One region of the Massilia sp. LjRoot122 genome, then DNA from elsewhere that is predicted to be linked to it. Evidence: predicted binding sites of a transcription regulator. Region 1 holds the regulator's gene; each other region holds the start of a gene.
The links. The regulator sigma-54, encoded in region 1, starts transcription at its own class of promoters, with help from an activator protein. The targets are predictions, from matches to a motif close to TGGCANGNAANCTGCTTT.

Region 1 (3,271 bases):
GGCCCAGGTACTGGCCCAGCTGGCCCGGCGCGTGCGACAGGAAGTGGCTGCCGCCGACGTCCGGGAACAGGCCGATGTTCACCTCGGGCATGGCCATCTTGGTGCGCTCGGTCACGATGCGCAGGCCGCAGTCCGGGCCGCCCTGGGCGATGCCCATGCCGCCGCCCATCACCACGCCGTCCATCACGGCAATGTAGGGTTTCGGGTAGAAATGGATCAGGTGGTTGAGCGCGTATTCTTCGGTGAAGAAATCTTCCAGCAGGGCGCTGCCGCCAGTCGGGCCGACCTGGCCCATCTCGTGGAAGAAGCGGATGTCGCCGCCGGCGCACAAGGCCTTCTCGCTGCTGCTGGTGATGACCACCGCCTCGATGCCCGCATCATCCTTCCACTGCAGCAAAATGGCGGTCAGGGCGCGCACCATGTCGAGCGAGAGGGAGTTCAGGGCTTTCGGCCGGTCGAGCGTGATGACGCCGGTGCGGTTGGCGACGCGGGTCAGGACGGTATCGGTCATGATGGTGTGCTGTGGTCGAAAAGACATGCATTCTACAGAACACCTGCGTAAAACTGGAAGCGTCGAAAAGTAACAAGCGCAGTAAACGCAAAAAGGGCGTCCCCTCAGACGCCCTTGCTGGTGTGCGGTCGCCCGTTATTTACGCGGCGGCGGCTTCTCCGTTGTCCGGAAGGCGCTTGTGCGCCACGTGGTTATGGTCTTGAAGCATGGATTTGTGTTTCAGAACCTGCCTGTCCAGCCTGTCCATCAGCGTGTCGATCGCTGCGTACAGATCCTGCGCCGCGCTTGCCACATGCAAAATCTTGCCCGATACCTGAAGGTTAATCTCGGCCTTTTGCCGCTTTTCTTTTTCGGTGAGGTTATCGATGGCAAGGAACACGTGGGTGTCGATCACGTGATCAAAATGGCGGGTGATGCGCTCGAGCTTATTCTGAACGTATTCACGGATGGCGGGGGTGACTTCGAGATGGTGGCCGCTGATTGTGAGGTTCATACACACTCCTTAGGGAAGGTGCCCTGCCCGCGCCACAAGGTGAGAGTGGGCAGTAGCTTTACAGGGATTTGCGGAGGCTGACGGGCGGAATCTTGAGCGCTTCACGGTACTTGGCAACCGTCCTGCGCGCGATGACCATACCTTGTTCCCCGAGCATCTCCGCGATCTTGCTGTCGGATAATGGGTTCCTAGGGTCTTCTGCTCCTGTCAATTGCGCAATGAGTGCGCGGATCGCCGTCGAGGAGGCTTCTCCCCCCGCTTCGGTGGCGACGTGGCTTCCGAAGAAGTACTTCAGCTCGAACATGCCGTGCGGGGTCAGCATGTATTTCTGCGTGGTTACACGTGAGATCGTGCTCTCGTGTAGGCCTAGTGTATCAGCTATCTCACGCAAAACAAGAGGGCGCATGGCAACCGCGCCGTGGCTGAAAAAGTTGCGCTGGCGCTCGACAATTGCCTCGGCGACACGCAGGATCGTGTCGAAACGCTGGCGCATATTCTTGATCAGCCACTTGGCTTCCTGCAGCTGTGCGCCCATCTGGCTTTCGCTCTTTCCCTGCTTGAGCAGGTTGGCGTACAGGGAGTTCACGCGCAGCTTCGGCATCACGTCCGGATTCAGCGACACCGCCCAGCCGCTCTTGGCGCGCCGCACGATCACGTCCGGCACCACGTAGTCGGACACGCCCGCGCCGAAGGCCGCGCCGGGGTGCGGATTGCACTGGCGGACCACGGCCTGCACTTCGCGCAGGTCTTCGTCGTCGCAGTCGAGCGCCTTCTTCAGCTTGGTGTACTCGCGCTGGGCGAACCAGGTCAAATACCCCTCGACGATCTTCAGGGCCAGGCGCCGCGTTACCATGGGCACGCCCGGCATACGGCGGATCTGCAGCGCCAGGCACTCGGCCGCGCTGCGCGCGCCGACGCCGACCGGATCGAGGCTCTGCACCAGCGCCAGCGCGCAGCGCAGCTCGTCCATCTCGATCTCGAGTTCTTCCGGCAGGCGCGCATGGATCTCGTCGAGCGGCTCTTCCAGGTAGCCGTTGTCGTCGAGCGCGTCGATCACCAGCTCGGCCAATGCGCGGTCGCGCTGGGTGCAAGCGCACATGCGGATCTGTTCGGCCAGGTGTTCGCGCAAGCTGATGCTCCCGGCTTCCAGCTGCGGGCGGCCATCCTCGTCGTCGCCGCTGCGGGCGCCGCCGCCCTCGCCGCCCCAGTCGCTGTCGGCCTCGCCGCGCTCGCCCTCGCTGCCGCCCTCATCGAAGCCCTCGCCTTCCGCCTTGGCGCCTTCTTCGGCCGCCGGCTGCGGCGCCGGCGCTTCGCCACTCGCCGGCGCGCTGTTGATGGCGCCGTCGGCCAGCAGGCGCACCGAGCGGTCGAGCGGATCGTCGAGCCGCTCGAGCAAGGGGTTGTCGTGCAGGATCTGCTCGATCTCCTGGTGCAGTTCGAGCGTGGACAGCTGCAGCAGCCGGATCGACTGCTGCAGCTGCGGCGTGAGCGCCAGGTGCTGCGAGGTGCGGAGCTGCAGGGATTGTTTCATTACATCCTGAAGTGTTCGCCGAGGTAGACGCGCCGCACGTTTTCGTTGGCGATGATGTCGTCAGGCCGGCCCGAGGCCAGCACCGCGCCCTGGTTGATGATGTAGGCGCGGTCGCAGATGCCGAGCGTCTCGCGCACATTGTGGTCGGTGATCAGGACGCCGATGTTGCGCTCTTTCAGAAAGCGCACGATGCGCTGGATCTCGATCACCGCGATCGGGTCGACCCCGGCGAATGGCTCGTCCAGCAGCACGAAGCGCGGATTGGTCGCCAGCGCGCGCGCGATCTCGACGCGGCGCCGTTCGCCGCCCGACAGCGACAGCGCCGGGTTCTCGCGCAGCTTCTCGATCTGCAGCTCGGCCAGCAGGGTGTCGAGGCGCTCGTTGATCTGGTCCTTGCTGAGCGGCTTGCCGTCCATGCGCTGCAGTTCCAGCACGGCGCGGATGTTGTCTTCCACCGTCAGCTTGCGGAACACCGAGGCTTCCTGCGGCAGGTAGGACAGGCCCAGCACCGCGCGCCGGTGGATCGGCAGGCTCGAGATGTCGGTGCCGTTGATGTCGATGGTGCCGGCGTCCGAGGGCACCAGGCCGACGATCATGTAGAAGGAGGTGGTCTTGCCGGCGCCGTTGGGGCCGAGCAGGCCGACCACTTCGCCGCACTCCACCTGCAGCGACACGTCGCGCACCACCAGGCGCTTGCCGTAGCTCTTCTGCAGGCCCTTGACGATCAGGGTGCTGC
Region 2 (3,271 bases), 520 kb from region 1:
CGCCGACGCCGCCGAGATGCTGCTGATGGCGCTCGAACTGTTCGGCTGCGAAGTGCGTGCGGCGCACAGCGCCAGCGCCGCGCTGGCGATGGCCCAGGAGTTCGCGCCGGAAGTCGCCCTGCTCGACATCGGCCTGCCCGACCTGAACGGCTACGAGCTGGCGCGCCGCCTGCGCGCCACGGTCGCCGGCCAGAACATGCGCCTGATCGCCGCCACCGGCTGGGGCCAGGAGAAGGACCGCCAGCGCGCCCTCGACGCCGGCTTCGACCTCCATCTCACCAAGCCGATCGACTTCGAGCGGCTACGCAGCGCACTGGCGGGCCCCGGCCCTGGCCGATAAGGACGGAACCGACATGGACTACGACAGCAACAACCCCTTTGCGAAAATCCTGCGTGGCGAACTGCCTTGCGTGAAGGTCTATGAAGACGCGCATACGCTCGCGATCATGGACATCATGCCGCAGGCGCCGGGACATGTGCTGGTGCTGCCGAAAGAGCCGGCCGTCGAGCTGTTCGGCCTGTCCGACGAAGCCGCCGCGGCCTGCATCCGCAGCACCAAGAAGGTGGCGGCGGCCGTCAAGGCCGCCATGGGGACGCCCGGCATCATGGTCGCCCAGTTCAATGGCAGCGCGGCGGGCCAGACGGTCCCGCACGTGCACTTCCATATCGTCCCGCGCGAGCAGGCGGCTGCGCTCAAGCCGCATGCCACGGTGCCTGCCGATATCGAGGGACTGCGCGCGATCGCCGCCCGCATCGTGGCGGCCCTGGACGCTTAGTCCGGCGCCTTTTCTCCGGGGCGCAGGGTCAGCACCCGCACGCCCTGCCTTGTCACGGCGACGGTGTGCTCGAACTGCGCCGACAGCTGGCCGTCGCAGGTAACGACCGTCCAGCCGTCGTCTTCGGTGCGCACGGCATTGCGTCCCTGGTTGAGCATGGGCTCGATGGTGAAGGTCATCCCCTCCCGCAGCACCAGCCCGGTCCGCGGCCGGCCCCAGTGCAGCACCTGGGGCGGCTCGTGCATCTCGCGCCCGATGCCGTGCCCGCAGTATTCCTGGACCACCGAATAGCCGTGCTTGCGCGCGTGGCGCTCGATGGCATGGCCCACGTCGCCCAGGCGGGCGCCGGGACGCACGGCCTTGATCCCCTTCCACATCGCTTCGTAGGTCACCTGCACCAGCCGCCTGGCGGGGGCGGCGACCGTGCCGACGAGATAGGTCTTGCTGGAGTCGGCAATGTAGCCGTTCTTCTCGAGCGTGATGTCGAGGTTGACGATGTCGCCGTCCTGCAGGATCTCGGCCTCGGAAGGCACGCCATGGCAGACCACGCTGTTGCGGGACGAATTCAGCGCGTAGGCATAGCCGTACTGTCCCTTGCTGGCCGGGCGCGCCTCGAGCGGGTCGACGATGAAACGGTCGACCAAGTCGTTGACCTGCATGGTCGACATGCCGATCAGGCTCAGGCCGTCCAGGTGGGCGAACACGCCGGCCAGCAGCTTGCCTGACTCGGCCATCAGCGCGATTTCTTCCGGCCGCTTGATCATATTGTCACCGTGCTGATGCCGGCGAGATCGACTCCAGCAGCCTTGAGCTCCCTGGTAAGGAGCTCATTAAAGCTCAGCGTTGGATTCAACTCGCAGAGCATTCCCATCTTGATCCAGAAAACGGCTTGCCCATTGATCGAGCGGCACGAAGCGGTGCTCGCCCTGCGCAGCTGTTCATGAACCTCGTCGTCAATATTTACGATACCCACTATATGCTCCATATATGTTTCATATATGATACACAAAAGCAAAATATTCGCAAACAAGTTCTTTCTTCTTCATTAAAAACTGTTTTTAGGAACCATCTGATAACTCATCGCATTGTTTCCAAATTGAATAGTTCACAAAATTTCGATTAGTTATCGTTACAAAGATTTCCTGATAGCAGGTTAACCGTGTTTTGATTGTCGATTATATTTACAATCGGTTTCCCGGCCATAAAAACCATGTGATTACGCCCCGAATCGATAGGTTGGCACGCTCATTGCATATACAAACATGCAGTACAACTCTAACTTGGGGAAATGATATGAAATTTAACAAATCGCTGCTTGCCATCTCATTTGCACTGCTTTCCATGGTCACCGGGCATGCTAGTGCCGCGCTGATCGATACGGTTGTTTCAGTTCCAAACGACGAGATTCTTACCAACGGCAATCCGACTTTGGTCTACACACATGACCTGAGCGACCATGGGTTCATCGTGGGGTCGACCTTCTATAGCAGCGGTGTGCTGCTCGTTCGTCTTACCGACAACGGCGCTGCAAACAACCCGTCCGACGAAAGCGGTACCATTACCGTTGGTGATCAGATTCTGGCGATCAGCGCTATTCCAGACGGGACCAGGAATGACCCGTCTCCGGCAGGCGCACTGTTTGAAATCATCCTGAACAGTATGTCTCTGGCTGACCTGAATGATGACGGCATGCTGTCCGTGACCCTGGATCGGATCACGGGAAACTTCGCTTTTGCCGATTCGACCCTGACTCTGGTGGAACGGGAAGCTGATGTGCCGGAACCGTTTTCCATCGCGCTGCTCGGGGCTGGCGTCGCCGGCCTGTGCCTGAGCCGCCGCCGTGAACGCCGGACCTGAATCTCCGCGCCCGCGTCACAGGTAAGACGATGGCGCCACTTCCGGGTGGCGCCAACGCAAAAGTTCAGGCCTACTGTTCCTGCCGGATGACCCGATCCGGCGTCCCCGTCCATTCGCTCATCAGGGAATACCCGACCGCAAGCAGGGTCGGCCCGATGAACATGCCGACGAAGCCGAAGGCGATCACGCCGCCCAGCACGCCCAGCAGGGTCAGCAGGAAAGGCAGGCTGCTGCCGCGGCTGATCAGCATCGGGCGCACGATGTTGTCGACGCCGCTGATCAGGACCGTGCCCCAGATCACCATGAAGATCGCCCAGCCGGTTTCGTGCTGCAGGAACAGCCAGAAGGCCGCGCCGCCCCAGATGATGGGCGGACCCACCGGGATCAGGGACGAAATGAAGATCAGCACCGACAGCAGCGGCACCGCCGGCACGCCCGCGATGGCGAAGCCGATCGCCGCCACCAGGGCCTGCGCCAGCGCGGTACCGAGCAGGCCGTACATGACGCCGCGCACCGTCTGGCTCACCGTGTTCGAGACCGATTCGGCGCCCTCGCCCATCACCCGGCGCATGGTCACCGCGACCACGTCGAGCAGCGCCTTGCCGTCACGGTAAAAGAAGAAGCTGACGAAGGCGGCC
Region 3 (3,271 bases), 3.3 Mb from region 1:
CTACCAGCGGGTCTCCGATTCGGCGGTCGCGCTGATCTTGTGTATCGACAGGTCGGCGCCGTTGAACTCCTCTTCGGGATCGAGACGGATGCCGACGGTTTTCTTCAGCACGCCGTAAATGATCAAGCCGGATACGAACGCAATCCCGATGCCCAGCAGCGTACCGAGCAGCTGTGCGAAAAAGGAGACGCTGCCCAGCCCGCCGAACACTTGTTGGCCAAAGACTCCGGCCGCGACACCTCCCCAGGCGCCGCACAGGCCGTGCAGGGGCCACACGCCCAGCACGTCGTCGATCTTCCATTTGTTTTGCGTGAGCGTGAACATCCAGACGAAGACGCCGCCGGCGATGGCGCCGGTGACCAGCGCGCCCAGCGGATGCATCAGGTCCGAGCCGGCACAGATGGCAACCAGGCCGGCCAGCGGTCCATTATAGGCAAAACCGGGGTCGTTTTTACCAGCCAGGACGGCGGTCAGCGTGCCGCCCACCATCGCCATCAGCGAGTTGAGCGCTACCAGCCCGTTGATCTTGTCCAGCGTTTGGGCACTCATCACATTGAAGCCGAACCAGCCGACCGCCAGCACCCAGGCGCCCAGTGCCAGGAAGGGGATGCTCGACGGCGGGTGGGCGGACATGGCGCCGTTCTTCGAATAACGACCCCGGCGCGCCCCGAGCAGCATCACGGCCGGCAGCGCCACCCAGCCGCCGACCGCATGGACGACCACGGAGCCGGCGAAATCATGAAACTCCATGCCGAATGTTCCCTTCAGCCAGGCCTGGATGCCGAAGTTGTGGTTCCAGACGATGCCCTCGAAGAAGGGGTAGACGAAGCCGACCAGCAAGGCGGTCGCCACCAGCTGCGGATGGAATCGCGCGCGTTCTGCGATGCCGCCGGAAATAATTGCGGGGATCGCCGCGGCGAAGGTCAGGAGGAAAAAGAACTTGACCAGCTCGAAGCCATTGCGCGCGCTGAGCGTTTCCGCATCAGAAAAGAAGTTGACGCCATAGGCGATGCTGTAGCCGATGAAAAAGTACGCAATGGTCGAGACTGCGAAGTCGACCAGGATTTTGACGAGGGCATTGACCTGGTTTTTCTTGCGGACCGTACCGAGTTCGAGGAAGGCAAAACCGGCGTGCATCGCCAGGATGAGGATTGCGCCGAGCAGAATGAACAAGGTGTCGGCGCCGTGTTTGAGTGCATCCATCCGAAAACTTTCTAAAAAGGTGCAAAACTGGGACAGGAGCATGTCTCCATGCAAGATCCGGGCCGACTCTGCATCATCTAGCACGGCGCTTTCATCCCTTAATCCGTGCGGTCCGCCGTTTTTCGCACCAGAAGAATGCAGGAGATGCACCAATTTGAGATATCGGATGCACGGGGCGATGCACCAATATCGGGACACTGCGAGATTCGAGGCAGCTTGAGGCACCACAATAAGCGCCAGCAGCGTGGGGGCTCCTGCGATTTCGATCGCGAACGCTGGGCACAGGCGGACCGTGTCGGGCGTGGCTGCATGATGGCGTCCTTCCTCGACAAGCACCCGGCGGCAGGCATGTCGGTCGTCGAGCTGAAGTTGTGGCTGGGCGAGCCCAGCACCTATGCCGACTTCGAGGACCCGGCCTACCTGGTCGCGCAAGCCGCGGCGAACGGTGGCGCGGTCAGGGAACAGCTGCTGGTGTTCAGGATCGACCGGCTAAGCGGCCGGGTGATCGAGGCCGTTCTGCGCCCGCCAGGCTAGCGCGGCCCGCCACGCTCTGGCGGGATTGGCCGAGCACATTGCCCAGCGGCGTCTCGACCCGTTTGAAGAAGGCCGCGCCGGCCACCAGGCTGGCGATCCACGCGACGAGCATGCCGAATGCCTGCGCGTACGCGTGCTCCGGGACGAAACGTGTAAAGGCTGCGTTCACCATCAGGCAGACCGGGAAATGCACGAGGAAGACGGAAAACGAGATCTTGCCCGCGTAATCGACGGCAGGCAGCGCCCAGCCAGCGCGGGACAGCGGCCGGATGCGGCCAAACAGGAACAGGGCGCAGGCGACCACCAGGGCCAGGGCAATCCGGCTGCGGAATTCCAGTACCAGGGCCAGCAAGGGCAGCAGCAGCAGCGCGGCCAGCAAGGGCGCGACGGCGCCGGGCCGGCGCTGCGGATCGCTCGCCCACCATGCGAGCGCACCCAGTCCGTAGCTGCCGAAGAAGTAGGGCGCCCACACGTCCCAGTCCGCGTCCAGGTTGAAGTGCAGCAGCGAGGCGGCGACGCCGGCCGCAACCAGGCCGGGCAGCAGCCAGCCGGGCGAGCGAGCTCCGTCCCGTTGCCCGGACAACCATGCGAGCAGCGTCATCAGGGCATACAACTGGAAATCGATCGCCACATACCAGGCGCCCGCGGACAGGGACTCGAAGCCGAGCACGCCGTGCAGCATGAGCGCATGCGCGCCCAGCTGCAGCGCGGTCGGTGCAGGCGAGATCGAATCGTGCGTCATCAAGCCGGCAGCCCAGCCGGAGGCGATCACGGCCAGCAGCATCGCGACAAAAAAAGGCGGCGCCAGCTTGATATAGCGCCGCCAGATGAGGTGCAAGGGATTGCCCATCCGGGGAAGGCCATCCGGTGCCAGCGATTTCGCCGCGAGAAAGCCGCCAATGACCAGGAAGACCTGCACGGCAATGCGCGCGTGGTCGCCGAGCCAGTCGATGAGGGAGGGCAGGATGTCGCGCGCTCGGTCGGCCATGGGGCCGTAGAAGGCCAGGTGATGCAGGACGATCAGCTGTGCCGCGAGTCCTTTCAGCAGGTTGATCAAGACAAGCGGCCTCTGGCTTGTGCCTACTACGTTCGTCACCACGCAATACCAACCTTCCCAACAATGCGGCGCCCGGCATGGATGAGGCAGGAGTGCGGTAATACCGCCGGGCGGCGGCATTGTAGCCGAGCAGGCAAGGACGGGCCCACGCGATATCCAGCAGTAATGAGTCGGTTCGACGCGCCAGCAAAAGCCGCCGCGCACGACACAACTGTGTCGTAACCACAATGCAAGAAGTGTTATAGTCGATCATTTCGTAAACGATGGGATCGCGCGTCCTTGTTCCGCGCAGCGCCCACTGATTTCAACCATCCAAACCTAGGAATCGCACAGATGACCACGAAGGATTACGCCGCCCGCATCAGCCAGCTCATCCAGGAACACCAGGCCGAGATCGGCGCTGAGTGGACGACGCAGCTCGAGGCAATGATCGTGCGCGGCAGCTCCAGCTCGAAGGAGCAGCTGCGCAGCCACTGC

Region 2: ACSQ25_RS20065 (PEP-CTERM sorting domain-containing protein) is a predicted target of sigma-54. The motif match lies at 2,014-2,031, and genes of this name have one in related genera.
Region 3: ACSQ25_RS07790 (ammonium transporter) is a predicted target of sigma-54. The motif match lies at 1,251-1,268, and genes of this name have one in related genera.

What each region holds. Positions count from the first base shown of each region.
Region 1 is NZ_CAXUPB020000001.1:5,093,412-5,096,682, forward strand. It holds gene ACSQ25_RS22410 (enoyl-CoA hydratase/isomerase family protein) at 1-511, opposite strand, end outside; gene hpf (ribosome hibernation-promoting factor, HPF/YfiA family) at 651-1,004, opposite strand; gene ACSQ25_RS22420 (RNA polymerase factor sigma-54) at 1,063-2,535, opposite strand; gene lptB (LPS export ABC transporter ATP-binding protein) at 2,535-3,271, opposite strand, start outside.
Region 2 is NZ_CAXUPB020000001.1:4,577,931-4,581,201, forward strand. It holds gene ACSQ25_RS20045 (hybrid sensor histidine kinase/response regulator) at 1-340, shown strand, start outside; gene ACSQ25_RS20050 (HIT domain-containing protein) at 354-776, shown strand; gene map (type I methionyl aminopeptidase) at 773-1,540, opposite strand; gene ACSQ25_RS20060 (ParD-like family protein) at 1,537-1,749, opposite strand; gene ACSQ25_RS20065 (PEP-CTERM sorting domain-containing protein) at 2,070-2,633, shown strand; gene ACSQ25_RS20070 (AI-2E family transporter) at 2,704-3,271, opposite strand, start outside.
Region 3 is NZ_CAXUPB020000001.1:1,769,127-1,772,397, forward strand. It holds gene ACSQ25_RS07790 (ammonium transporter) at 1-1,203, opposite strand; gene ACSQ25_RS07795 (hypothetical protein) at 1,420-1,737, shown strand; gene ACSQ25_RS07800 (acyltransferase family protein) at 1,679-2,794, opposite strand; gene ACSQ25_RS07805 (STAS domain-containing protein) at 3,128-3,271, shown strand, end outside.